Regions from separate parts of the Arthrobacter sp. ASL1 genome, predicted to be linked through region 1. Evidence: predicted binding sites of a transcription regulator. Region 1 holds the regulator's gene; the other holds the start of a gene.
The links. The regulator Rex, encoded in region 1, represses fermentation and respiration genes when NADH is low (regulators of the CRP and FNR family bind a similar motif). The targets are predictions, from matches to a motif close to CTTGTGAANNNNTTCACAAG.

Region 1 (14,242 bases):
TGGCGAAGGCCGAAATCGAGTCGAAGAGCACGCGGTCCATGGACTCGCCGCTGATGGCCAGCAGCAGGCCTGTGGCGACACTGACCAGGGTCGCGCCGAGCACGACGACGGAAATCGCCACCCGCATGGTGCTTTCCGGGATGCGCCGCCCAAAGGCCCTGATATCCGAATCACCGCGGGCCTCGGCGACGATGGCCAGGAACATGACTGCAATGGTGGTGACCTTGATGCCGCCCGCGGTCGACGCGGAACCGCCACCGGCGAACATGAGCGCATCGGTGAGCAGCATGGTCGGGGCTTCCAGCTGGTTCTGGTCGACGAGGTTGAACCCCGTCGACCGCGTCATCACGGAGGCGAAGAACGAATGGATGAGCTTGTCCCACACGTCCATGCCGCCGATGGTCGCGCGGTTGTTCCACTCCATCGCCCCCCAGCCGAAGCCGCCGAGGACGAGCAGGGCGCCCGAGACGACGATCGTCAGCTTCGTGTGCAGGTTCCATTTGCGGTAGCTGCCGCGGTAGACGATGAGGACCATCAGCACCGGGAAGCCCAGCGAGCCGATGATCGCGCCGACCATCAACGGGACCAGCACCCACAGGTCGGTCTCGTAGGGGACCAGGCCGTCGGAGTGCGGGGTGAAGCCGGCGCTGTTGAAGGCCGAGACGGCGTAGAAGATCCCGTGCCAGATGGCCCGGCCCAGTGGTTCGCCGAGGATGAGGAACCGTGGGGCCAGCGCCAGGGCGAGCAGGGCCTCGATCGTCACCGACGTGGTGATGACGATGCGCAGCAGGGTGCCGACCTCGCCGAGGCGCCCGACGTTCTGGATGTTCATGGCTTCCTGGGCGCGCAGCTTGCCGCGCACGCCCAACCGCTTGCTGACGGCCAGTGAGAGCACCGAGGCCAGCGTCAGGATCCCCAAACCACCCATGAAGACGCCCAGGAGGATGATCACCTGGCCGAACAGCGTCCAGTGCGTCGCGGTGGATACCACCGTCAAACCCGTGACGCAGACAGCCGACGTGGCGGTGAACAGGGCATCGTGCAAGGGGGTGAATTCCCCGCTGGCGGAGGCGGCCGGCAACGACAGGATCGTCGTGAACAAGGCGATGACCAGCGCGAAGACACCGATGGCCAGACGCGCCGGCGACGTCGCGGCGACGGCATCCACGAAGTCGCGGGACCCCTGGAGGAAACGCGGCACGGCGTTCGCCCACGTCAGCATCGTGGGTTGCGGTGGGGACGACATGGTCTGCGGCGGCTCCGGGAACGGTAGATTCCGGGCGTTTCCCGGCACTGTCCACAGTAAAGCACCCGGCGTCGCCTGCGCCTTGAAGCAATCGCCGAAGCGACGCCGATCACAGCTCCGGCCGCCGGATCGCGTAACCTGAGCCGGTGAGCATGAGTACACCGCCGTCACCACCCACCGAGGTCCTCTGGAGCGAGGACCTGATGTCCTACCGCTTCAGTGACAGCCACCCCATGCATCCCTCGCGGCTGGACTTGACCATGCGGATGATCGAGGGGCTGGGGATCCTGGAGCGCCGGAACATCTCACTGCTCCCGCCCCGGGTCGCCAGCGACGACGAGTTGGCTGCCGTCCATGACCGGGACTATATTGCCGCCGTCCGGTACGCGGGCGAACACCCCGGCGAGGTGAACGAGCAACGGGGCCTGGGCACCGAGGACGACCCCGTCTTCCCTGACATCCACGTCGCCAGCGCCCGCTTGGCCGGGGGATCCATCCAAGCGGCGGACGCGATCCTGGCCGAACGCGCCCTCCACGTGGTCAACTTCGCCGGCGGCATGCACCATGCCGCTCGGGGCCGGGCCAGCGGGTTCTGCATCTACAATGACGCCGCCCTGGCCATCCAGCGGTTGCTCGACGGCGGCACCCGGCGGGTGGTCTACATCGACGTGGACGCCCACCATGGCGACGGTACCCAGGCGATCTTCTGGGATGACCCGCGGGTGCTGACCATATCGCTGCACGAATCGGGCATGTCGTTGTTCCCGGGCACCGGATTCGCCAACGAGGCCGGGGGACGGGACGCCCTGGGCAGCGCGGTCAACGTAGCCTTGCCGGCCGGAACCACCGACGCCGGCTGGCTGCGGGCCTTCCACGCCGTGGTCCCCCAACTGGTGGCCGCCTTCGGCCCGGAGGCCATCGTCAGCCAACACGGTTGCGACGGACATCGCGGCGACGATTTGAGCAACCTGCGCCTGAGCGTGGACGGGCAGCGCCAGAACGCGCTGGACATCGCCGACCTGGCCCAGCGCCATTGCCAGGGCCGCTGGATCGCCACCGGCGGTGGCGGATACAACCTCACCGACGTCGTCCCGCGCACCTGGAGCCATCTGGTGGCCATTGCCGGCGGGCAACCGGTCCCCTTGCGCACCGAGGTGCCCGCAGCCTGGTTGGAATATGTCCTGGACCGCTACGGGGTACGGGGGCCGCAGCTGATGAACGACGAGGTGGACCTGTGGTGGCGCTCCTGGGAAGTCGGGTACGACCCGGCAGATGCCATCGACCGCACGATCATGGCCACCCGCAAGGAGATCTTCCCTGTCTACGGGCTGGACCCCTGGTTCGACTGAGCGGACCACCGCGTGGTCGCGATGCCCTGGGCGATATATGCGGATAGGGTGATGAAATGACTTCCGACGATGTCTTCTCCGTCCTGGCCGATCCCACGCGGCGCCGGATCCTCGACGAGCTACGGGAAGGCGAGAACTCGGTGGGCGACCTCGTGCAGGCCCTCGAGGTATCCCAACCGACCGTCTCCAAGCACCTGAAGGTCCTGCGCGAGGCAGGCGTCCTGCGGATGCGGGCCGACGGGCAACGGCGGATCTATGCCGTCGAACCCGGGGCCCTGTACCCGGCGGCGACATGGCTCGCCGGATTCCCGCCACACGCCGCCGTGGACCCCGTCGCAGCGGAAGCCGGGCGCGGAGGATACAACACGCCACCGCCGATGGGCAACACCCAGGGATCGGCGTCCCCTGCCCCGTCGGCCGCGACGGATGCGACCGCCCGCGCCCTGGAGGCAGCGGCGTCGTACCGCGCCACGCAGCAGGCGCAGCAGGAGACGGCCGCGATCACCGTCTCCGGGGCGGACGGCCGGGAAAACCCCGCCGTTCCGGGAAGCACAAACGCCCCACAACAGCTCGGCCGGACCGTCGGACGCACCGTCGAACAGGTGACCGGACGTGCCCAGGACCTGCTGGAACGGCTGCAGAAACCCAAGTTCGGCCGCCGCCGCTAGGTCCACGGAATGGCCTGATCCACGTTACGGGCGGCTCCCGGTATTTTTACGGCCGGTTGTGACCGTCGGCCACCGGCGTGCCATGGTACTTACCGGAGCGCCGACGCTCACCCCATGGGTGCCGTCGCGCCCATCTCAAGTTCAAAGGAGTACCGCTTGGATCAGCATCTGCTCGATATCCGCGAGGACGTTTTCCACCGCAACCAGGGGGAATCCGAATTCCACCAGGCCGTGACCGAGGTCTTCGAGAGCCTCAACGCCGTCATCGACAAGCACCCCGAATACGCCGACGCGGCCATCCTGCAGCGCATGTGCGAACCGGAGCGCCAGATCATCTTCCGTGTCCCGTGGGTCGACGACGCCGGCAAGGTGCAGATCAACCGCGGCTTCCGCGTCGAGTTCAACTCCGCGCTCGGCCCGTACAAGGGCGGATTGCGCTTCCACCCGTCCGTGTACCTGGGCATCGTGAAGTTCCTGGGCTTCGAGCAGGTCTTCAAGAACGCGCTGACCGGCATGCCCATCGGCGGCGGCAAGGGCGGATCCGACTTCGACCCCCGGGGCAGGTCCGACGGCGAGGTCATGCGCTTCTGCCAGTCGTTCATGACCGAGTTGTACCGGCACATTGGCGAGTACACCGACGTCCCCGCCGGTGACATCGGTGTCGGCGGCCGGGAGATCGGCTACCTCTTCGGCCAGTACAAGCGCATCACCAACCGCTACGAATCCGGTGTCCTCACCGGCAAGGGCATGGGCTGGGGCGGCTCGCTGCTGCGCCCGGAGGCCACCGGCTACGGTGCAGTGCTCTTCGCCCAGGAAATGCTGAAGACCCGGGGGGCGAGCTTCGATGGCCAGCGTGTCGTCGTCTCCGGTTCGGGCAATGTGGCCATCAACGCGATCGCCAAGGCCCAGACGCTGGGCGCCAAGGTCGTGGCTGCCTCCGATTCCGGCGGCTACATCGTCGACGAGGCCGGCATCGACGTAGAGCTGCTGCGCGAGATCAAGGAGGTTGAGCGCGGCCGCATCAGCGACTACGCCGACCGCCGCGGCTCCAAGGTCGACTACGTAGAGGGCGGCAGCGTGTGGGATGTCGATGCCACCGTCGCCCTGCCCAGTGCCACGCAGAACGAGCTGGACGCCACCGCCGCCAAGCGGCTGGTGGAATACGGGATCGTGGCCGTCGCCGAAGGCGCGAACATGCCGTGCACCGCCGACGCCACGCAGATCTTCCAGGATGCCGGCGTCCTGTTCGGCCCGGGCAAGGCAGCCAACGCCGGGGGCGTGGCCACCTCCGCCCTGGAGATGCAGCAGAATGCCAGCCGCGATTCGTGGAGCTTCGGGCACACCGAACGCCGCCTCGAGGAGATCATGGTCGGCATCCACACCACCTGCGCGACCACCGCCGACGCCTACGGCAAGCCCGGCAACTACGTTGCCGGCGCCAACATCGCCGCGTTCACCAAGGTCGCCGACGCCATGCTCGCCCTCGGCGTCATCTAGCCGGCACCTGCCGCAGTCGGCAACCACCATCGAGGGACCATCCCGCCAGGCGGGCTGGTCCCTCGATGTCTGCCAGAGTAGTGGCATGGAGAATCCAGAACCGCTATCGGGACACCGGATCGAACCCGCTGCGGTGGACCAGGGCGATATCGACGCCTACCGTACGCTGGCCGGGGACATCGCCTCGGGCACCGCGGTGGTCGCCGCACGCCAGCACGGCCGGGACGTCGCCGCGACGGTGACCGGGTTCCTCGACGTCTCCTACGATCCCCCGACGATGCTCGTGAGCCTCTATGCCGACGGCCGCATCGCCGAGGCGGTCGAGGCTGCCGGGGCGTGGACCCTCTCGCTGCTCTCGGGGGAGCACGAGGGTACCGCGAACTGGCTCGCCAGCCCCGGGAACCCCGTCTACGGACTGCTCAACCAGATCCCCTTCCGGCGTTCCCCGGTGTCCGGGGCAGCCGTCATCGAGGGGGCGATCTCCTGGTTCGAACTGCGCACGACGGCGGTACACCGGGTGGCCACGCACCTGGTCGTGGCCGGCGAGGTGCTGTCCATGGGCGGCGGTGATGACACCCAGGCTGCGAATGACCCGCTCGTGCACTTCTCCCGCGAGTACCGCCACCTGCGCTAGGAGGAGCCTGCGGCAGAGTGGTCGCACCGCGTCATATTCGCGGCCGGGCACACTGCCACGGATGCGGCCGCGCTAGGCTGAAGCGATGACGACCCGTTGGTATGCGTATTTTGCGTCGGCTCTGGAGGAGCCCGCGACACGCTGATTGCGCATGCCCACCTCCAGAGCCGACAGGGCCGGAACACCAGTTCCCGGCCCTTTGCCATTGAAACGGCGGCCCTGGACGGTGTGGTCACACCCCGGTAGGTAACCCGGGGCCGCAGTGGAAGGGCACGACGCCACCACCGAAAGGCCCCCGATGACCACCACCGGCCACGAAACCGCGACAGCCCCGAACACCGATGAACACATCGTCGCCTACGCCCCGCTCGCCACCCCCGCGGAATTGAACATGGAACTGCCCGCCGGCCCGGATGCCCAGTATGCCGTCGCCCGGGCGCGCGAGGAGGTCCGCGCCGTCCTCGCCGGGTTGGACGAACGACTGCTGCTCATCGTCGGCCCCTGCTCCATCCACGATCCGGAGGCAGGGCTGGAATACGCCCGCGCCCTGGCACGCGTCGCCGCCCGCCACCGGGGGGAACTGCTGGTGGTGATGCGCACCTACTTCGAAAAGCCACGGACCACGGTGGGCTGGAAGGGCCTGGTCAACGACCCCGGGCTCGACGGCAGCCACGACATGGACACCGGACTGCGCATGGCCCGGCGCTTCCTGCTCGACGTGACCGCACTGGGCCTGCCCACCGCCACAGAGTTCCTCGAACCGGTCACCCCGCAGTACCTGGGCGATCTGGTGTCCTGGGGTGCCATCGGCGCCCGGACCGCGGAAAGCCAAATCCACCGGCAGCTGGTGTCCGGCCTGTCGATGCCCGTCGGGTTCAAGAACGGCACCGACGGCGGACTGCAGGTCGCCCTCGACGCCTGCGCGGCGGCCTCCGCCGGGCAGGCGTTCCTGGGAATGGATCCCCAAGGACGCGCCAGCATGGTCCGTACCGACGGCAATCCGGATGTTCACCTGGTGCTGCGCGGAGGGGCTTCAGGACCGAACTACTCGGATGCCGACATCGAGGCTGCCGCCAGTGCGGCGTCCGCAGCCGGGGTGAACCCCCACCTCGTCGTCGATGCCAGCCATGCCAATTCCGGGAAGTCCCACGAACGCCAGTCCATCGTGCTCGAGGAGCTGGCCGCCAGCATCGCCGCCGGGCAAGACCAGCTGGCCGGAATCATGGCCGAGAGTTTCCTGGTGCCCGGTGCCCAGAAGATCATCCCGGGGGCACCGCTGACGTACGGGCAATCTGTCACCGACGCGTGCATGGGATGGGAAGCCACCGAGACGGCGCTCGACACACTGGCCGCAGCCGTCAGATCCCGCATGGCGGCAAGATGACGGGAAACGGTTGCCAAGAGTTTCACAATCTTCCCACCAGCCACTAAGGTGGGTTCCTAGATGGTAGTGCGCGCGGATTGATCCGGGCGATGCCTCGCTGGGGGTGTTCCTTTCAGCCAGTTCAGGAGAAAATGCCGATGGCCGACGCTAAGAACTTTTCGAACGCGCGCTTCATGACGGTGGCCGAGGTCGCCGAGATGATGCGCGTCTCGAAAATGACCGTGTACCGTTTGGTGCACGCTGGCGACCTTCCAGCCGTGCGTTTCGGCCGCTCCTATCGTGTGCCGGAAACGGCCGTCGAGGCCTACCTGAACACCGCCCGCGTTGACGGGGCATCGGAGACCGCGTGAGAGCGTGGTCTGCGCCGGCCCCTCGGGCAAGGTAACCTGTTAAGGAACATTTAACGTCCGCGATGGTTGCTGCCTGCTCCCCGCGTGGCCGTCAGCAGTAATCAATCACCAGTCTGTGAGGAACCAAATGGGCTCAGTTATCAAGAAGCGCCGCAAGCGGATGGCCAAGAAGAAGCACCGCAAACTGCTTCGCAAGACGCGTCACCAGCGTCGCAACAAGAAGTAGCCACGCAGCGGGACAAGTTCCTGCGCGAAGGCGAACGATGGCGGGTCCACCCTCGGGTGGCCCCGCCATCGTCATGTCCCGGACCGTCCACCCCGGTGCACAGGGCAGGCATCAGCCGCGGAAACGTCGCTTCATCATCATCAGGCCCCGCCAGAGTCCATACACCGCGCCCGAATAGGTAGCGGCCCGCAGGCCGATGGTCGCCGCGCGTCGGCCGCGCCGGAAATCGTAGACCGGCCAGTGGTGGGCCAGGGCGTGACGGCGCAGCCGGGCATCCGGGTTGATCGCCACGGGATGGCCAACCACTGTCAGCAAGGGCACGTCATTGTAGGAGTCGCTGTAGGCCCAGCTGGCGGACAGGTCCAGCCCGTCACTGGCCGCCAGCTCCGATACGGCTGCTGCCTTGGCCGGACCATGCAGGATCTCGCCCACGAGTCGGCCGGTGTAGACACCCTCGTGCTGGTCGACCACCGTCCCCAACGCGCCCGTCAGGCCGAGTTTCGCGGCGATCACATCGGCGACCTCCAGCGGAGTCGCGGTGACCAGCCAGACCGGACGATCGGCATCGAGATGGGCCTGCGCCAGCGCCCGGGTGCCGGGCCAGATGCGGCTGGCGATAAACTCGTCGTAGATCTCGCCGCCCAGTGCCGACATGTCGTCGACCAGGATGCCCGCGGCCAGCGCCAGCGCCTGGTCCCTGACACGGTGGACCGAAGCGAGGTTCTCCCCACGCAACAGGAAGCTGGCCTGCTGGGCGCCGATCCACAGGGCATGGCGCAGGCTGAACGCACCCCGGCTATACATCTTGCGGGCGACAGCAAACAGGCTGGCCCCGCGCATCATCGTGTTGTCGACGTCGAAGAATGCGCCGGCCTGGCCCACCGGACGCTGCGTATCTATCGCGGCGGCTGACTGGGGCTGCTCTGGCATCCGCCCAGTCTATCCACAAGCCATTTTTCCCGGGACCGCTGGCCGGAGTCCGGTCCGGCGGAACCCTGCATTCGGCCGCCATCCGGCGAACGAATCCGTCGCAGAGGGGTCGTGCCAACAGGCGGTCATGTGTGGGGCCGGGGCGGTGCAGGGCGGTAGGTTTGGATCATGGAATCTTCGGAACGGGAACCGAGAGTGCGGCTGTTGACCAAGTCTGGCTGCCATCTCTGCGCCGCGGCTCGCCAGACCGTCGAATCCGTGACCCTGCGGCATGGGGTGGGATGGGATGAGGTGCTCATCGACGACGATCCGGAATTGGTGCGGCGCTTCGGCGAGGAGGTCCCGGTGCTCCTGGTCGATGGAGTGCAGCGCGACTTCTGGGTCATCGATCCGCTCCGACTCGCAAAGCTGATCGGCGCATGAAACCGGGGGGAAAGCTCCTCCCGGAAGCGACGCTGGGCCGCATGACGCTGTACCTGCGCGCCCTGGAGGCCCTACGTGAAGCCGGACGGGCGACCGTCTCATCGGAGGTACTTTCCGCGGCGGCAGGGGTGAATCCGGCCATCCTGCGAAAAGACCTGTCTCTCGTGGGCACCTTCGGTACGCGTGGCGTTGGCTACCGTGTGGAGGTGCTCGCCGCGCGCATATCCACGACGCTCGGCCTCGAGCGGGAGTGGCGCGTGGCCATCCTCGGTGCCGGCAACCTCGGACGGGCACTGGCCGGCTACTCCGGCTTCCAAGACGGGGGATTCAGCGTCGTGGCCATCTTCGACATCGCCGAATCGGCGGTAGGACGCCAACTCGGCGGGCTCACCGTCCGCCACGTGGACGAACTCGCCGAGGCCGTCGGCGGGCTGGGCATCAACATGGCCGTCCTCGCAGTTCCGGGGGGTGCCGCCCAGGGACTCTGCGCACGGGTGGTTTCCGCCGGCATCACCAACATCCTCAGTTTCGCCCCGGTGGTATTGCAGGTCCCCGAGGGGATCCGCGTGCGGAAGGTGGACATGGCCCGGGAGCTCCAGATCCTTGCCTACCACGCCGCGTTCGGTGCCGACCGGGACGGCACCTGAACCGCCCCGGCCGAACTTTCCGGACTACTTCCGGAAGCCGCCATGCTTGTGCAGGGCCACCGCGCCGATGTACTCCGAAGAAGGCCGAAGCCAGGAGCAGACGATGCCGGCAATCCCCAACCCGATGGCCAGGAAAGCCAGCAAGTCGAACTGGGACAGCAGACCCACGAGGGAAATGACCGCCAGCACCGTTCCGGTGATACGTGCTCCGTTGCTGCCCTTGCGGATGAAGGTGGCGATCAAGGCATAGATACCCGCGCCGATCACCATGATGAACAAGACAGCGATCTTCATCGGGCCGATGATCGAAGCCATGTCGAGGCCTGCGTCCCGAAGCTCCTGGTCCATGGCGGGGTCCTGGGTGGTCATCGCCTGGTTGATGGCATCCAGTATGACGGAGTTCGGCACGAAGAGCAGGATCAGCCCCTGGATGAGGGTGACCAGCCCGGCCGCCATGATCAACCAGAAGGCCGCATTGACCTGAGGCGGCCGTGCGGGCCGTGCCCCGGGAGCAAGGTCGGAGCCCGGTTGCCCGCCCGGGGGCTGCTGGGGATAGCCGTAGTACTGCTGATTCGGGTATGCCTGGCCCGGCGGCGGCAGATTCGGTTGGCCGGGCTGCCCATAGCCCTGTGCGCGCGCGTCGCCCGGTTGGCCATACTGACCGTATGCGGGCGGTTGCCCCGGTGCGGCCTGGCCATAGGGCGGCGATTCCCCTTCGGGAATCCGCTGGCCGAATTTTGGCGGCTCCGGAACCGGCGGGGTTCCGCCTCCCTGCTCGGGACGGGGGTCCTGGTCGGGATCCCGCGGATGGGGGGTGCTCATGATCTGTCCTCCGATGGTCTGGCGTGCGGTCTGCTTGTCTCCAACACTAATGTGCCCATGCCCGGCGGGGGCATCATCCTGTAGGTTGAATCCGCCCGCCCGCGACGTGTCGGTGAGCGGGATCACCGCCGGGCTTTAGGCGTGGACGCAAAGGTTTGAGAGACTGGACGCATGCCTGCTGCCACCGTCCACCTGCTCCGCCATGGAGAGGTCCACAACCCGGACAAGGTGCTCTACGGCAGACTTCCCGAATTCCATTTGTCGGAACTCGGCCGCATCATGGCCGAGCGGGCTGCCGGCTATTTCAGCGCCCAGCGCGAAGCCGGTGCCAAGATCGTGCATCTGGCGGCGTCTCCACTGATCAGGGCCCAGGAAACCGCACGTCCGACGTCAGAGTCCCTGGGCCTGGAGATATCGACCGATGAGCGGATCATCGAGGCAGAAAACCACTTCGAGGGGCTGTCCGGCGTGAAGGGCCATCTGGCCCAGCCGCGCCATTGGCCGTACCTCGTCAATCCATTGCGGCCGTCCTGGGGGGAGCCCTACCGGGCCCAGGTCGACCGCATGATGGCCGCGGTGAAGGACCACCGCGACCGGGCCGTGTCACTCGGCGGCCCCGGTGCCCAAGCCGTGCTGGTCAGCCACCAGCTGCCCATTTGGGTCACGCGCCTGGCCGCCGAAAACAAGCACCTGTGGCATGATCCCCGACGGCGTCAATGCACGCTTGCGTCGATCACCAGCCTGGATTTTGAGGGGGAACGGCTCGTCGCCGTTCGTTACACCGAACCCTGCGCTGACCTTTTGGCCAACGCGGCAAACATCCCCGGAGCCTAGCAACATGCCGTCCCGTCCCGATTCATCTTTTCCCGAGCGCCGCCGAGTGCTGCGTGCTGCTGCCCTCCTCGCAGCGGTCATCCCGTTGGCGGCCTGCTCGGCCGATGACGATCCCCTGGCTGAACAAGCCCGGGCCGGCAACGGCAAGAACTACATTGCCGGGGATGGATCGGTCCAGGAATATGGCCGCGATTCCCGCGGCAAGCCCCTGGACCTGAACGGGACCACGTACGACGGTGAGAAGATCGGCCCCGAGCAGCTGAAGGGCCAGGTCACGGTCCTGAACTTCTGGTACGCAGCCTGCGCACCCTGCCGCCTGGAAGCTCCGCATCTGGCAACGTTGAGCAAGGCCTTCGCCAAGAAGGGCGTGCAGTTCTACGGGGTGAATGTGCGCGACGGGAAGGCGACCGCAGCGGCGTTCGAGCGCACCTTCGATATCCCCTACCCGTCGATGCCGGACGCGGACGGGTCCATCCTGCTCTCGATGACGGAATATGTGCCGCCGCAGGCAGTACCCACCACCCTTGTGCTGGACCGGCAGGGCCGGGTCGCCGCACGACTCCTCGGCGAGGCCGATGAGTCAACGCTGAAGGCCCTGATCTCCGACCTGGTCGCCGAGCCAGCGTGATCGCCGGGCTCGCCACGGTCTTGCCGGCGCTGAGTGCCCAGGCCAATCCGTTCGCCGAAGCCGTCCAGGACGGATCCCTGTTGTTGTCCATACCGGTGGCAGTCCTCGCCGGCCTCGTTTCCTTCTTGTCCCCGTGCGTCCTGCCGCTGGTCCCCGGATTCCTCGGGTACGTCACCGGCCTGACCGGGGCCGACCTGGCCGACCAGAAGCGCGGACGCATGGTCGCCGGTATCGGGCTCTTCGTGTTGGGGTTCAGCATGGTATTCATGCTGGTGGGCGTCGTCTTCACCAAGGTTTCGGTCTGGCTAATACACGGAGGGGATTGGGTCACCCAGGCCCTGGGGCTGGTGGTCATCGTCATGGGGATCGTTTTCATGGGCGGTTTCTCCTGGTTCCAGCGGGACCGGAAGATCCATCACCGTCCACCGGCCGGATTATGGGGAGCGCCTGTGCTCGGCATGACCTTTGGATTGGGCTGGGCGCCCTGCATTGGCCCGACCCTCTCAGCCGTTCTGGCCATGAGCACCGGGCCGGAGGCCAATGTGACACGTGGCGCGCTGCTGACCTTCGCCTACTGCCTGGGTTTGGGCGTCCCCTTTCTGCTCATCGCCTTGGGCTTCCGCCGCGCCGCCGGCACGCTGGCGTTCTTCAGGCGCCACCAACGCGCCGTCATGCGGGCCGGTGGCCTCCTCCTCGTCGTCCTTGGTGTCCTGATGGCCACCGGACTGTGGGGCGACTGGGTGCTGCAATTGCAATCGTGGTTCAAAAACGACGTAAGGATGCCGATCTGATGGCATTGACCAGGAATACAGATCAACCGTCATCGTCCGGTCCGGGCAAAGGAAAGAAGCCCCGGGACGGCGACGTCGCGGTCCCCGCTCTTGGCCCGCTCGGTATGCTCCGGTGGGCATGGACCCAACTCACCAGCATGCGCACCGCGCTGTTCCTGCTCTTGCTGCTGGCGGTGGCCACCGTCCCGGGCTCGCTCTTCCCACAACGTTCGGTGAACCCCACCGAGGTGACCGCTTACCTCGACAACAAGCCGGTGCTGGGCCAGTGGCTGGACGCCTTCCAGCTCTTCGACGTGTTCTCGAGTGTGTGGTTCTCGGCGATCTACCTGTTGCTGTTCATCTCCTTGATCGGGTGCGTCTTCCCGCGCGCCAAGAAGCACCTGCAGGCCCTGCGGACACCGCCTCCGCGCACACCGGCCCGGCTATCGCGGCTGCCGGAAAACGGGACCCTGGAAGTTTCCGCGCTCCCTGCGGATCTTCCCGACAGCCAGGTCCTTGCGCGCTCGGCGACCCTGCTGAAGAAGCGAGGCTACCGCGTCGAGCAGCGACCCGACGGCCAGACCCCGTCGGTGGGCGCCGAACGTGGCTACATCCGCGAGGTCGGCAACCTGATCTTCCACTTCTCGCTCATCGGCGTGCTGTCCGCCGTCGCCATCGGCGGCGTCTTCGGTTACAGCGGCCAACGCATCGTCGTCGAGGGGGAATCCTTCGTCAACACACTGGTCTCCTACGACTCCTTCACTCCCGGGACCGGGTTCAAGGAAGGCTCGCTGAGTCCCTTCTCCGTCACCCTCGATGATTTCAACGTGACCTACGACCGCGAATCCACGACGCACTTCGGCCAGCCCATCGACTTTCACGCCAAGGTCACGACCTCGGAACCGGGAAGCGAGCCGAAGAAACAGGACCTGCGCGTCAACCACCCGCTGCGGATCGGCGGGACGGCCGTCTACCTGGTCGGCAACGGGTACGCACCCGAGATCACCGTCCGCGACGGGAATGGCGACGTGTCCTACTCCGGACCGGTGGTCGCGGTCCCGCAGGACGCTGTCCTCACCTCCCTGCTGGTGCTCAAGGTGCCCGATGCCCGGCCCGACCAGCTCGGCTTCGTCGGGCTCTTCCTTCCCACGGCCGGCGTCAACTCGTCGGGGGTGGGCATCTCCCTGGATCCCAGCCCGGTACTGCCACAGCTGCAGCTGAACTCCTACTACGGGGACCTTGGCCTGGACTCGGGGGACCCGCAGAATGTCTTCGTGCTCGATACCGACAAGCTCACCGAGCTCAACAGCCGCAACCTCGACGCGGGCGGGCTCATCGTCAATGCCGGGCAGACCGTGAAGCTGCCCCAGGACAAGGGGTCCATCACCTTCGACGGCATCAAGCGCTACGCGGCACTGGATATCCACCACGACCCGGGTAAGCTGCCCGTGGCCATCTTCGCCGCGTTGGCCCTGCTTGGCCTGGCCGTCTCCCTGTTCACCCCCCGCCGTCGTGCCTGGATCAAGATCCATCCGGTCGGGGAAGGGCCCCGCGACGGTGACGACCACGGCGGGCGTATCATCGAATACGGGGTGCTGGCCCGTGGGGAAGATCCCCGCGTGCGGCAGGAGGCCCGGGAGCTTCGCACACTTCTTGAGCGCGAATTCACCGGCGCCAGCCGGACCAAAGTTTAGGAGACAGAGGAACACGCATGCCAACGATCAATGAACAGCTCGGCGCCTACAGCGACCTCTTCATGCTGCTGGCGGCCATGGCGTACGCCATCGCCTTCATCGCCTTTGCCTGGGATCTGGCCAAGTCCAACCAGACCATC
Region 2 (14,242 bases), 1.4 Mb from region 1:
TGGCCATCGAGGTGCCGGTCATGACGGCCGGTCCGTTGCCCGTGCCCACTCCGGCGGAACCGATGAGGGTGCCGGGTGCGGCGACATCTGGCTTGACGATGCCGTTGGAGCCGTGGACGCCACGCGAGGAGCTGGAGTTCAGCGTGTCCAGGGCACCGGATTCGCCGGAGGCGGTACCGATGAGGTCCTGGTCGAGCTGCACCTTCAGGGTGCCTGCCTCGGCGGCCGGACGCAGCTTCTCGGAGTAGTCCTTGTTGAACTGGATGCCCGGGATCGTGGCGTTGCCGGCGATGCCGGCGTCGAACACGCTGCGCGGGGAATCCAGGACGACGCCGGCGCCGCCAGCGGCAGCGATGTTGTTGAAGCGCTGGGCCGAGCCGCAGGGGAATGCACCGTTCTCTTCCCACTGGATCCAGACCCATTTGCCGTCGAAGTCGGTGCCGGCCGGGAAGGCGTCGCAACCGAACTTGTTCGAGGCATCCGCAACAACGACGTCGCCGGTGAGTTCTTCCTCTGTGGCGGCGGCGTAGTCGAAGTTCACCGAATACTGTCCGGCTGCGGTGCCGGCCACGTCGGCCGGGGCCAGGATCCGGGCGCCGTCGAGGGTGATCTTCGAGCCCACCGTGTTGGCGACGGTCAGCGAGGACCGGGAGTTGCCCGGTGATCCGCCGACGTCGGTCACGTCACCGGCGTTGCCGGAGGCGACGACGGAGAGGATGCCCTGTTTGGCCAGTGCGTCCACGATGTCGTTCTCGGGATCCTCCACGGGGGAGTTGTCCGAGCCGAGCGACATGTTCACGATCTGGGCGCGGTCGCTGAAGTCTCCGTCGTTGTTCGGGTCCAGCACGTAGTCGAGAGCCTGGCCCACGACGGAGGACGAGCCTTCGCAGCCGAAGACGCGGATGCCCACGAGCTGTGCTTCGGGGGCGGAACCGGGACCGATCTTCATGCCCGCGACCTCGTCGGCGCTGAGCTTGGAGTAGTCCCCGGTGAAGGTCTTGCCCTCGGCATCCACGCCGTAGCCGGCGGCGGTGCCGGAGACATGCGTGCCGTGGCCGGCGGACGCGCAGTCCAGCGGGTTGGCATCGGGTTTCGGGACGGGCTGGTATGTGTCGGCTGCCGGGTCGGCGTTGTAGTCGTCGCCCACCAGGTCCCAGCCGCCGATGAACTTGGCGGGGTCGCGTAGGCCGGTGTTGGCGGCCGGCAGGGTGTCGGAGGCCTGCGCCTTCTTGTAGGCCTCGACGGTGCCCGGGCCGCCGAAGTCGGCGTGGGTGTAGTCGACGCCGGTGTCGAGCACGGCAATGGTGACGTCCTTGCCGGTTTCGTCCAGGGCCGTCCAGGCATCGAGTGCCTTGGTGTCGACCACCGAGCCCTTGTTCGTCGGCGTTTTCGGCACGACGGCCGTGATCTTCACGACGTCGGGACGCTGTGCGAGCGCGCGAAGCGCATCCGCGTCGCCACGCAGGGCGACACCCGGCAGCGAGTTGGTCGTGGTGTAGACGACCTCGGACTTGGAGGCCTTCGCCGCGGCCGCGCCCTGTGCCTTGATGTTCTTGCGGATCTGCTTGACCTTGGCCGGGTTCTTGACCGGCTTGGCCATGCCGCGGGCCACGCTGGATGGCTGGGTGGCCGCAAAGGCGCCTTCACCGCTGAATTGGACGTAGGCGGTGACCTCGCCCTTCTTGCTGACCATGGGTCCGGAGACCTTCAGGTCGTGCAGGGTTGTGAGATCCTGCTTCTTCAACGCAGAACCCCCGAAGGCCTGTGCTTGGCTTCCGGGGGTGCTGTTAATGTCTTTCGGCGCGGCATTGGCCGGAACCGACATGGTGGCGGCTAGGACGATTCCCGAGGCCGCTGCCACGACGGCCCGGGCAAGCCGGGGCCGGTGCGAGTGATTCATGATGCTCCTTGTAACCGATTGGGCGGTTTTGGGGCACCGTTGGGGCGATTACCCCCGCGCGCCCCAAGCCATAGCCTAAGTGACTGCGGTCACAAGTCAAGTAGTTGCTTTACAGTTTTTTGGGGACCCCGGTGGTGTTTGTTGACAAGGATTGCGGGTCAATTCCGGCGCTCGCAGGGGAATACTGGGGGGATCTAGATACGGGCTGGCGTTAGTCGGCGGACGTCTGTGAAGACGAGGCCGCGGTAGGGGCGGTTTCGGGCGGGTTAGGCCGGCCGTTTGCAAACTCGCGGGATCGGGCTGTCAATAAGCAACTGATTCCGTGGATGCTTAAGGAAAATCCACCGGAAGTGATGAATCTGGACACTTTGGGGCAGAAAAATGCGCGGGGCACCCTGCTGCTGTCGATCCCGCCAGTGGGTTGCGCGAGGCTTCAGGCTCAGGCGCCACCCTGCCAGAGAGCGTCGAAGGGGGCGTGCGATGAGACCCGGTGTTGGATGCCGGTAGTGACGAAGGACTTGGCCGTTCGGGCGGCCTCCAAGGCGGTGGCGCCCTTGGCCAGTTCGGCGGTGATGGCGGCGGCCAGGGAGCATCCGGCTCCGGAGACGGCAACTTCGCCGATCTTGGGGGCTGACAGGATTTCGGTCGTCGTTCCGTCGTGGAAGACATCGACGGCATCGGATCCGGCCAACCGCACGCCGCCCTTGGCAAGCACCGCCGCGCCGCTGGCTTCGTGGATGATGCGTGCGGCACGCTCGAGGTCCTCGACGGTGGAAATGGTGATCCCGGAGAGCGACTCGGCTTCGAAGTGGTTCGGGGTGACGAACGTGGCCAGTGGCAGCAGCGTGGACTTCAGGGCCTGGTCGGTGTCCAGTGCGTGGCCGGGCTCCTGCCCCTTGCAGATGAGCACGGGGTCCAGGACGACGTTCTTCCATTTCTGGGAACGCAAGGCCGTGGCGACGGTGTCGATCGTCGCGGGGCTTCCCATCATGCCCAGCTTCACCGTGTCCAGTTGGCCGGCGTAGCAAGACTGGATGGCTTCGAGCTGGTCGGCGATGACCTGCGTGTCCACCGGCGTGAACCGGTGGTCCCAGTTCTGTTTCGGGTCGAAGGCGACAATGCAGGTCAATGCGGTAATGCCGAAGACGCCCAGCTGTTGGAACGTTTTCAGATCCGCCTGCGCACCGGCTCCTCCGGTGGCCTCGGATCCGGCGATGGTCAGCGTGATGGCCGGGGCTGTGCGCTGTTGCGTGGAAGTCATGACCCCATTTTAGGCCGGTCACGCCCCACATTGCGCACGACCCCGATGACGTCGTCGACGATGTGCCGCACCACCGGGAGTCGGGAGAGGACAGCCAGGCGGGCCATCAGCGAGGCGGCGTTGGCCGCCAGGCGGCGACTGCGTTCGGCACCGGGTGAGCCGTCGTAGGCCCAGAAGATGATCAGGCCGCGCTGGACGAGCCAGAGCAGTTCGGGCAAATCGTCGCGGATGGCGGCCGGTGGCTGGGGCAGCGAAGCCGCGACCGCCTGGCGCCAGAGGGCGAATTCCTTGGCCCGTGAGACATCGGATGCCTCGTCTTCGCCGATGGCGGCACGCAGCAGCACGGTGCCGCAATCGTGGAACGGGGCCAGTGCGTCCAGCGCCGCATCCAGCACGACCCGGATGTTGTCGCGCAGGTTGTTCCCCGAACGCAAACGCGGCCTGGCCGCACGCACCTGGTTGTCCACGAGTCCACGGGCCATTTCGCGGACCAGCGCCTCCTTGGAGGGAAAGTAGTAGTAGGCGTTACCCAGCGATAGCCCGGACTCGACCGCGATGGCGCGCATCGTGGTCCCGCGGTAGCCGTTCCGGGCGAACAGCTCCACCGCGACGTTTTGGATGCGTGCTCGCGTTTGGGCGGACTTTGTCGTCTTCGTTTCCATGGCTTCCTTGCAACGGCGGGGATCTGGGCCAGTCTAACCATTTTTGAACATGTTCGAAAAGCCAGGTGTTTGCGCTTCCCGGGACAGTGCCAGCCGGCGTGGACCACCTGGAGGCACCGCCGTCGTGCTCCATGGGAGAATGGACGAGTCAAGTGCTAATACAGCGGGCGGTGGAACCGGGGAGATCCCGGGATCCACGCCTGGCGAACCACTTCCAGAATGGGAACAACTTCATGCACGCCTCCTCCGGCAACCCCGTCAACACCCTGCCCGCGAAGCCCGCGGACCAGCGCGTCCGCCAGGCGGTCTACGCCTCGGCCGGCAGCCCCTACTTCTCCGCCGTGCTGGCCCTGATGGCCGTGGTGGTCATCCTCTCCAACATCGGTGCCACCAAGGGCGTGACCTTCGGCCCCATCATCACCGACGGCGGGTTCTTCCTGTTCCCGCTGGCCTACATCCTCGGTGACGTGGTCAGCGAGGTCTATGGGTTCAAGGCCGCACGCCGGTCGATCATCATCACGTTCCTGCTGGCCGCCTTCGCCTCCTTCTGCTTCTGGGTCGTCATCGCGTTGCCCGCCGCCGACTGGTACACCGGCCAGGCGGCCCTGGAACAGACGTTGGGGCCGGTGTGGCAGATTGTCGCCGCGTCGTTGTGCGGGTTCCTGGTGGGACAGACGCTGAACTCCTATGTCCTGGTGCGGATGAAGGACCGGTTCGGGGAAAAGCGTCTCGTGGGACGGCTCATGGGTTCGACCGGCGTGGGTGAATTCGCCGACACCCTGATCTTCTGCTCGATCGCCGCCTCCGTGATCGGCATCTCGACGGTTCCGGATTTCCTGAACTATGTCCTGGTCGGATTCGTCTACAAGACGGCAGTGGAATTCCTTTTCGTGCCGATCACCACCCTGGTCATCCGCTGGTTCAAGCGCCGCGAACCGACCTACGGGCACGCCGGCGCCTGAGGTCCACGTCACCGGTGGCGGGACACCCGCCACCGGTCATACGGTATGGATCGTGCTGTCCCGCTCGGGCCCTATCAGCGGAACGCCGGAATACCGGTGATCTTATTGCCGAGTATCAACGTGTGGACTTCGTCCGTTCCCTCATAGGTGCGCACGGACTCGAGGTTGTTGGCGTGGCGCAGCGGCGGGTAATCCAGTGTGATGCCGTTGCCGCCGAGGACCGCGCGGGCGTCACGGCATATCTTGATGGCCTCGCGGCAGTTGTTCAGCTTGCCAACGGAGATCTGGTAGGGCTCCAGCGTCCCGGCATCCTTCAGACGCCCGATCTGCAGCGCCAGCAGCATGCCCTTGTTGATCTCCAGCGCCATGTTGACCAGCTTCTCCTGCGTCAGCTGGTACCCAGCGAGGGGCTTGCCGAACTGCAGGCGCTCCTTCGAGTAGTCCAGGGCCGACAGGTAGCTGTCCCGGGCGGCGCCCATTGCGCCCCAGATGATCCCGTAGCGGGCTTCGTTCAGGCACTCGAACGGTCCGCGCAGTCCCTTCGCCTTCGGCAGCATGGCCGAGGCAGGCAACCGCACCTCGTCCAGCGCGATGTCGCACTGGATGGAGGCGCGCATCGAGAGCTTCTGGGGGATCGGCGTGGCGACGAATCCGGGCGTATCGGTGGGCACCACGAACCCGCGGACCCCGTCGTCGGTCACCGCCCAGATGATGGCCACTTGCGCCACCGACGCCAGTCCGATCCAGCGTTTGGCCCCGTTGATGATCCAGTCGTCACCGTCGCGCCGGGCGACGGTGGCCATGGAACCCGGGTCCGACCCGGCGGTCGGCTCTGTCAATCCGAAACAGCCAATCGCCTTTCCTGCCGCCATGCGCGGGAGCCACTCGTTCTTTTGTTCCTCGGAGCCGTGCTTGGCAATGGCGCTCATGGCCAACGAGCCCTGCACGCTGACGAAGGTGCGCAGGCCCGAATCGCCGGCTTCCAGTTCCAACGCGGCGAGTCCGTATTCCACGGAGGTTCGGCCGGGGCATCCATACCCCTTGATGTGCATCCCGAGAAGTCCGAGTTCCGCCATCTTCGGCACGATAGCCAGCGGGAACTCCGCATTCTCGTACCATCCGGCGATGTTTGGCTTGATCTCGGCATCTACGAATGAGCGGACCCTGTCGCGGAGGGCGAGCTCCGCGGGGGAGAGGAGGGAATCGATGGACAACAGATCTGCAGTCATGGTTCTACTTTCCAATTGACGTGGTGGAGAGCGCCGCGAAGGCCGCATCGTGGTGTTCGCCCAGCAGCGGCGGCAGGCGCCGGTAGGTGGCCGGGGTCTCGGAGAGTCGGATGGGGTTGGCCACTTGACGGCTGGTCCGCGAGCCGGCGGCGTCGGCGATCTGGACGGACGGGGCCAGACCCAGATCCTCGGCTAGTTGGAGGGCCTCGGCAATGGAATTCACCTTCCCTGCCGGCACCCCCTCGGTACTGAGCATCGTGGCCCACTGTGCCGCGGGCCTGCGGAGCAGCTCCCCTTCGAGGAGGGCCTTGAGCTCGACGCGGTGCTCGACCCGGACGGTGTTGGTGCGGAACCGCGGGTCCTCGGCCAGTTCCGGTACACCAAGTACCCGAGCAAGCCCCGCAAACTGTCGATCCGTGCCGACGGCGACTGCCAGCGGCCCGTTTTGTGTCTGCAGCGTCTCATAGGGTGCGATGCTCGGGTGGGCGTTGCCCATCCGCTGCGGCGCCTCCCCGGTCGCCAGCGTACTTGACGCCTGGTTCACCAGGCCGGCGAGAAGGGACGACAGGAGGTTCACCTCGATCCGCTGCCCCCGCCCGGTGGCGTCCCGGTGCCGCAGTGCCGCGAGAACGCCGACGGCGGAATTCTGCCCCGTGATCACGTCCACCAGCGCCACCCCCACCTTGCTCGGCTCCGCGTCCAACGACCCGGTGACACTCATCAGTCCGCCGACAGCCTGCACCAGCAGGTCGTAGCCGGGCAGCTGGGCGCCGCCGGTGCTACCGAACCCGGTGATGGAGCAGTACACCAATTCCGGCCGTTCGGCGTGCAGGGTCTCGAAATCCAGGCCGAACTTCTCCATGACGCCGGGGCGGAAGTTCTCGATCACCACATCCGCATCCAGTGCAATGGCGCGGGCACTGGCAAGGCCGTCGTCGGTGCGCAGGTCGCACACCACGGAGCGCTTGTTCCGGTTCACGCTGGAAAAGTAGGTTCCCACGCCGTGTTCGTCCACCGGGGGAATCCAAGACCGGGTGTCGTCCCCGGCCGGGCTCTCGACCTTGATGACGTCGGCTCCGAAGTCGGCGAGCATCATCGTGGCGTAGGGCCCCGCGAGGACGCGGGAAAAGTCGGCAACCCGGATGCCTTCCAGCGGCCCCGACCGATGTTCGGTGCCGTCCTGCGATGCACTATTGACGGTGTTCATGGCGCGTCATCCTCCTGATGTGGTGGTGGGTGTCCTCAAGGGGCGGAGGTCACGGGATTGCTGAGTGTGCCGACGCCGGAAACCCGGCATTCGGCCCTGTCCCCGGGCACCACGTGGATGGCTCCGGGAGTGCCGGTGGAAATGATGTCGCCCGGGTAGAGCGGCATCACCTTGCTGTGGAAGCTGATCAGGTACTCGGGGCTGTAGCGCATGTTGGCGACGATGTTGGTACGACGCACTTCCCCGTTGACCACCGTGGCGACCTCCATGTCCGCCAGCGTTCCGTCGCCGATCGCCTCGGCCAGCGGCACAATCCGCGGGCCGAACGAGAAGAACCCCGGGAAGTTCTTGGCCCGGGTGAGGAAACGCGGGTTGCGCTCCAGGATGTCCTCCGCGGTCTGGTCCAGTACCGGAACGACGCCGGCGACGTAGTCCAGGGCCTCCCCGACTTCCACATTTCGGCAGTAGCGGCCGATGACCACGGCGACTTCCGCCTCCGTCGTCGTGCGCTCGCTCTGTGCCGGCAAGGGGATGTCCTCGCTCGGGCCGATCACCGTATGGTCGCCCTTGATGAACGATGCCGGTTCCTCCGGCACACCTTCGGACAGATCCGCGGCGTGCTCCACGTAGTTCAGCCCGATTCCCCACAACATCCGCGGATGCCGGTAGGGCGCACCGAAGACGACGCTGCCCGGGTCCCTGAAGACGTCGTCCGCGGCGGCTTCCGCCAGCTCTTGCAGCTGCTCCAGCAGCCCCTCGGCGAGGATCGAGCGCATATCGCCGTGGAAATCCGGAAGCAGGTCACGGACTCGTACCAGGCCGCGCTGTGGGTGGACGACGGCGGCCGGTTCATCCGATCCCTCACGGATCGAGCAGAGATGCAGGGTATGTTTCATTGGTTCCCTTTCGTGGCTTGTCGGGACTAGTAGCTGCGGACCATTCCGCCGTCGACGCGGATCTGCTCACCGGTGACATATGCCGCCGGGCCGCTCGCCAGAAACGCGACGACGGCGGCGAACTCCTCCGGCTTGCCGTACCGACCCGCCGGGATGCCGGCCTCGGAGGACTTCCGGGCATCTTCGGGCGTCATTCCGGTTCGCTGGGCGACGGCGGCGTCGAGGGACGCCACCCGGTTGGTGTCGATGCGGCCGGGGAGCACCATGTTGACGGTGACCCCGTCGGTTGCGACCTCGGTGGCGAGGGTCTTGAGGTATCCGGACAAGCCGGCGCGGCCGATGTTGGACAGGGCCAAGTTGGGCAGGGGCTGCTGAACCCCACTGGAGCCGACGGCGATGATCCGCCCCCAGCGGCGCTCACGCATTCCCGGCAGGACCAAGGTGGTGAGCCGAATATGCTGAAGCAGTAGCTGATGGATGGCGGCCAGTGCCTGCTCGTCTGTGACATCCGACGCGCTGCCCGGGGGAGGGCCGCCGCCGTTGAGGACCATCACGTCGATGGGCCCGAAGGCCTGCTCCGTGGCCTTGACCAACGCGTCCGGTGTTCCCGCGTCGGTGAGGTCCAAGCCGATGCCGACGGCGGAGGGCAGCTTGGCGGCCTCGGCTTGCACCACCTCTTCGCGGCGTGCTGCCAGGACCACGTTGGCTCCCTCTTCGGCCATAGCCTGCGCGATGGCCAGGCCGATGCCGGAACTGGAGCCAGGCACCAGCACGTTCTTTCCCTTCAGTCCGGTATCCATCAGACCAGCTCCTTCACTGCTTCGAGGTGTGCGTCGATCATGTCGGCAAGCTCCTGCGGCAGTGTGGCCGCAGGCGGCCGGACGAGCGATTCGGCGATGATGCCGCGGCGCTTGAGGATTTCCTTGCGCAAGGCCAGCCCGATGCCGGGCTGGCCTTCGAAGTTGGCCAGCGGAAGCCAGGGGGCAAACGCCTCGCGGGCTGCGGGGAAACCCCCATCCTGGTGTGCGGTGATGGCCAGTTGCAGGGCTTCCGGATGGGAGAAACCCGTCATGGCTCCGGCGGCTCCGGCGGCGAGCTCATCGATTAGCCCGACGCCTCCGAGCCCACCGAAGACCGGAATGCCCAGGGCCCGGGTGAGTTGCGCGATGGCGGCGGCGGTGGGCGGTGCCTCGGACTTCACGGCGACGACGAACGGGCAATCCTTCGTGACGGCCAAAACCTGGGTGGTGCCGATTTTCACGCCGGAGGCCGCCGGGTAGTCCTGCAGGACGATCCCCGCACCGCTGGCCTGGTGGATGGCGTGCAGGTGGGCGCTGACTGCCTTGGGGTTGTCGGTGTTGGCCTGCACCATGAGCGCGGCCAGGCTTCCGCCTGCAGCAGCGACGGCGGTGTGCGCCTGCTCTATGGCGACGCTGGTGGTGCGCGCCGACAATCCGACGACGATCGGCGTTCCCCCGGCCTCATCGACGACAGTGCGGACCGCGAGTTCCTGCTCGGAAGTGTCCAGGGCTGCGCCTTCGCCAAACACGCCGAGCACCACCATGCCGGCTGCCGGAATGTCCAAGTAGAGCTGGACCTCCCGGCGCAATGAATCGGTGTCAACGGCGAACTCGGATCCGGCGAACGGAGTTGCGAGCACGCCCCAAAGACCTCGGGCTAACGGGGTGGCGTTCATGATGCGGTGCCGTCCTTCCGGTCGGGATCTTGATCGATGACCAACGAAACAATGTGCTCGGCGATGGCCAGTGAGGACGTGGCAGCGGGAGAGGGAGCGTTGCGGACACTGAGCACGGGCCCATTCCGGGTGATCCGGAAGTCATCCACCAGCGAGCCATCCCGGTCCAGGGCCTGCGCACGATTTCCCCGTGGGCCGGGAACGACGTCGTCGGCGGTCAGCTCCGGCACGTACTTCCGCGCCTCGGCCACGAACCTGCGCTTGCTCAGCGAACTGAGCATTTCACGTGCGCCGGTGCGCCAATGCTTCTTCGCGAAGGCCCGGAATCCCGGGTAGGCGATGGCGTCTCCCAGGTCGGAAGGGGAGACCGTGCTCCAGCCATACGCTTCCCGGGCAAGGGCGAGCACGGCGTTGGGCCCCACCATGACTTCACCGTCCACCCGAGGAGTGAGGTGGACGCCGAGGAAGGGATACCGGGGATCGGGCACTGGATAGACCAGGCCCCGGACGAGGTGACGCCGCTCGGGGCGCAGGAGGTAGTACTCGCCGCGGAAGGGCACGATTTTCGGGCCGTCCTCGCCTCCGGCAAGTTGTGCCACCCGGTCGGCGTGCAACCCGGCGCAGGTGATGACGGAGTCGAAAACCTCGGCGGTTTCGGCACCGTGGTGCTTACCGGTCACGACCATCTCGGTGCCACGGCGGGTGAACGCCGTGACTTCGAAAGAGGTGTGTACGGTGCCGCCGGCCGCCACGACGTCGTCGGCCAATGCGCAGGTGACGGCGCCGTAATCGACGATGGCCGTCCGGGGCGAGTGGAGTCCGGAGGTGCCCTCCACGTGGGGTTCGATGGAGCGGAGCTCCTCGCGATCGAGGAGGCGGACGCCGGGCACGCCGTTGGACTGGGCACGGCTCATGATGTCTGCGAGACGTGATTCCTCCACCGCGTTGCGCGCCACCAGGACCTTTCCGCATTCGTTGTACGGCAGGGCGCGTTCCGAGCAGTACTCGTTCAGCAACTCCACTCCCCGGCGGCACAACCGCGCCTTCAGGGAGCCGGGTGTGTAGTAGAGCCCGGCGTGCACGACCCCGCTGTTCCGACCGGTCTGGTGCGCCGCGAGCGTCGGCTCCTTCTCCAAGATGGTGACCTGGGCTTCGGGGTGGACCGCCAGTAGCCGGCGCGCCACGGCTGCGCCCAAGATGCCGCCACCCACTACTGCGTAACGCTGAGGTGTCATTGGTTCTCCTTTGGTGGCAATAAGTCGAGTGCTGATGGTGGACTGGTGGGCCGACGCCGAAGCATGAACACCGGCTGCCCGCGCGACTTGCGGACCATCCGGCGTCCGATCCGGAAGGTGATGGCTGCCGCCAGGGCAACGGCTCCGGTCGCCACCCAGGCGATGGAGTAGGAGGTGCCGCCAGCCAGGAAACCAAACCCCAACGGGCCGCCGGCGGCGCCGAGTGAGAGCCCGGTCTGTACGACGCCGGTTGCGGAGGCGGCCGCGAGCCTGTTGTCCCGGACGATGGCGAAGTGCAGCAGTCCGGGCCACGTCCAGCCGGCGCTGTAGGCCAGCAGGGCACCGAGCACCACCAGTGTCTCGGTCCCGACGCTGAGTAGCAGGTACCCCGGGACGCCGGCCACGAGCAGGTTCGCGATCAGCACGTACGGGCTGCGCCCCGGCATGCGGTCCATCAGGGCGCCGAGAAGGATCCGCACGCCGAGCCCCAACATCGCGGACACGGCAAAGAGCGTTCCGGCAGTGCCTTGCGGGATACCCATCAGGACGGCGGAGTCCACGAGGAATATTCCAAGCGAGGTGGATGCTGCCGCTGCCAGTCCAGCGCCGATGGTGAGGACGACCAACCCAGCACGCGGTGTCCCGCGGTCCTCGGTATGGCTCGCCGGCGTCGTCGGTCCCGTGGGATGCTGCCCACGGAACAGGGTCCACAACGCGAGGATGGTGGCGAGGACCGCGCCACTGAAGAACGCGTACCGCCAGCCCAGGACCAACGCGATTCCGGGAACCGCCAACCCGGCCAACATCGACGCCGCGGGAATTGACGACTGCTTGATGCCGAAGGCCAAGCCGAGCCGGTTGTTACCGATACTCCTCGAGATTCCGAGGTTCGCAGCGGGTTGGGCCATGGCGTTCGCCATTCCACCGATGAAGAGCGCCGCAACCAGGATCGAGAACGACGGGGCCGCGCCGGCCCCTGCCAACCCGAGTGCAGCCAGGGCGGCCGAGATGGCCATGCCCCGGCCGGCACCCAGACGCTGGACGACGCCGCCCAGTGGCCGCGCGAGGATTCCGGATACGGCGAACAGCGTTGCTGCCGCCATGCCCATCTTTGCTGGACCGAGCTGGAGGTCCTCCCGGATCTGTACTGCCAGGGCGCCGAGGAGGAACGCCGGGAGCACCCCCGTGGTGGTGACGTAGACGGCCTGAAACAGGGTCGCAATGGGCCGTCTGGACTGCACAGTAGTCACCGGGCGGGTTCGACTTCCGACGCCGGTGAGTCATGGGCATGGCGCCTCCTGCGCACCACATGGAGCGCCAGGCCAGCAACGATCAGGGCGGTGCCAATGGCCAACCACATCGGTTCCATGGCCAGCATGGGCAGGGAGCCGATGCCGATCAAAGTACGCTCCAGCCAGTTCGCCGGGCCCAGGATCCAGCCGCCGGTGGTCACCGCAAGCGCGGCGACGGCAATCGTCGAAACGAGCAGAGCCAGCAGCACCGTGCCGATCCCGCCCTGCATGAGCAGGCCGACGCCCGGCCCGGTGAGCACGAAGATGAACGGTACGAGGAAGGCGGAGAGCGTGTACCGCCACGTCAGCCACATCGTCTTGATGGGTTTACCGCCGGTGATGGCCGATGCTGCGAACGGCGAGAGCGCCGTGGGAGGCGACACTTCGCTGAGTACCGAGTAGTAGAAGATGAACATGGCTGCGGCGAAGGGTGCAACGCCGACATCCTGCAGAGCGGGCCCGATGATGACCCAGGAGATGATGAAGCTCGCCGTGACAGGTACCGCGAGGCCGAGCAGGATGACCGAGATGGCCGAGAAGATCGCGGTCAGCAGCAGGCTACCGCCGGCGAAGTCCACGATGATGTTGGCCAGTTTCAGTCCCAGTCCCGTCAGGGTCATGACGCCGACGATCAAACCCGCCGCGGCCATCACCGGGATGACGGAGAGCGCGCCCGTCGCGCCGGTTGCCAGTGCGTTCCAGAGGCGTCTGGGGGTCATCCATGAATCACGCTCCAGGAAGCTGAGCACGAAAGCCAGCCCCGTAGCGAAAACGACGGCGCGGAACGGGGTCATGCCCAGGGCCATGAAAACGACGATCGCAATCAGGGAACTGAAATGGTAGCCGAAGCGCAGGAGGAGCTTCCCGACGGGCCGGACCTCGAAGTCGACGATTTTGGTCTTGAACTTCCGGGCATCCATCTCGATGGCCAGGATGATGCCGAGATAGTACAGAAGGGTGGGGATGGTCGCCCAGATCAACACCTGAAGGTAGGAGACATGCAGCAGCGCGGCGATGATGAACGCTGCGGCACCCAGAGTGGGTGGCGACATGATGGCGCCAATGCCCGCGGCGGCCAACACCGCGCCGCCATGCTCCTTCGGGTACCCCGCGCGGCGCAATAGTGGCCAGGAAATTCCGCCCAGGGTGACCGTTGTGGCGACGCCCGAACCCGATACGGTGCCAAGCAGAAAACCGGCCAGCGTCACGGTCCGTCCCGGGCCGGACCGTGACTGGCCGAAGGCCGAGAAGGAAAGGTCGATGAAGAATTTCGTGGCACCGGACGCTCCGAGCACGGCGCCGTAGATCGTAAACAGGATGATGTAGGTCGCCGCGACGTCCGTCGGGACACCGAAAATGCCTTGGGTGCCCATGACGTTGTGGCCGACGAGGCGGATCCAGCCAAATGCGGACGTCTGGAACGGGTCCGGGAAGTACGGGCCGAAATAAGCGTAGGCAAAGAAGAAGAGCACGACCAGTGGTACCAGGATGCCGACCGTTCGGCGGCACGCCTCGAGCACGATCAGGATGGCGATCGTTCCCATGATCAGGTCGAGGTAGGTGGGGATGATGGCGCGCCGGAAAAAAGCGTCCCAGTCGGAGATGATGTAGACGAAGGGCACGACGGCGACGACGGCGAGTACCCAGTCAAGGATGTTCGGATTGTCTACCTTGCCGGCCTGCTTCGCCTTACCCGATCGTCCCCCACCGCGGTAGACCAGAAACGTCAGCGAAAGACCGAGCATGAGGAATGCCGGCAGGTAGAACTGCGTGGCCATGGGGTTGAATACCCAGTACAAGCCGAATGCCGACAGGGCGACGCCCAAGATCTTGACGATCTGGGCGGGTATTCCGCTCAGTTGCCGTGCCGGTTTCTCCGCTTCGAACTCGGCAATGAGTGCA

Region 2: AC1MEQ_RS07375 (queuosine precursor transporter) is a predicted target of Rex. The motif match lies at 3,864-3,883, and genes of this name have one in related genera.

The regions. Positions count from the first base shown of each region.
Region 1 covers NZ_CM155284.1:2,992,536-3,006,777, forward strand. Annotated here, with positions in the region: gene AC1MEQ_RS14145 (TrkH family potassium uptake protein) at 1-1,222, opposite strand, end outside; gene AC1MEQ_RS14150 (acetoin utilization protein AcuC) at 1,399-2,595, shown strand; gene AC1MEQ_RS14155 (ArsR/SmtB family transcription factor) at 2,652-3,263, shown strand; gene gdhA (NADP-specific glutamate dehydrogenase) at 3,420-4,760, shown strand; gene AC1MEQ_RS14165 (flavin reductase family protein) at 4,846-5,394, shown strand; gene AC1MEQ_RS14170 (3-deoxy-7-phosphoheptulonate synthase) at 5,693-6,778, shown strand; gene AC1MEQ_RS14175 (helix-turn-helix domain-containing protein) at 6,916-7,128, shown strand; gene AC1MEQ_RS14180 (30S ribosomal protein bS22) at 7,256-7,354, shown strand; gene AC1MEQ_RS14185 (HAD family hydrolase) at 7,466-8,284, opposite strand; gene AC1MEQ_RS14190 (glutaredoxin family protein) at 8,453-8,707, shown strand; gene AC1MEQ_RS14195 (redox-sensing transcriptional repressor Rex) at 8,704-9,354, shown strand; gene AC1MEQ_RS14200 (hypothetical protein) at 9,379-10,302, opposite strand; gene AC1MEQ_RS14205 (histidine phosphatase family protein) at 10,348-11,010, shown strand; gene AC1MEQ_RS14210 (TlpA family protein disulfide reductase) at 11,015-11,638, shown strand; gene AC1MEQ_RS14215 (cytochrome c biogenesis CcdA family protein) at 11,638-12,429, shown strand; gene resB (cytochrome c biogenesis protein ResB) at 12,429-14,102, shown strand; gene ccsB (c-type cytochrome biogenesis protein CcsB) at 14,120-14,242, shown strand, end outside.
Region 2 covers NZ_CM155284.1:1,549,831-1,564,072, reverse strand. Annotated here, with positions in the region: gene AC1MEQ_RS07390 (S8 family peptidase) at 1-1,900, opposite strand, end outside; gene thiD (bifunctional hydroxymethylpyrimidine kinase/phosphomethylpyrimidine kinase) at 2,340-3,161, opposite strand; gene AC1MEQ_RS07380 (TetR/AcrR family transcriptional regulator) at 3,158-3,823, opposite strand; gene AC1MEQ_RS07375 (queuosine precursor transporter) at 4,057-4,785, shown strand; gene AC1MEQ_RS07370 (acyl-CoA dehydrogenase family protein) at 4,860-6,014, opposite strand; gene AC1MEQ_RS07365 (CaiB/BaiF CoA transferase family protein) at 6,019-7,221, opposite strand; gene AC1MEQ_RS07360 (fumarylacetoacetate hydrolase family protein) at 7,257-8,117, opposite strand; gene AC1MEQ_RS07355 (SDR family oxidoreductase) at 8,144-8,917, opposite strand; gene AC1MEQ_RS07350 (dihydrodipicolinate synthase family protein) at 8,917-9,777, opposite strand; gene lhgO (L-2-hydroxyglutarate oxidase) at 9,810-11,048, opposite strand; gene AC1MEQ_RS07340 (MFS transporter) at 11,045-12,298, opposite strand; gene AC1MEQ_RS07335 (TRAP transporter permease) at 12,295-14,242, opposite strand, start outside.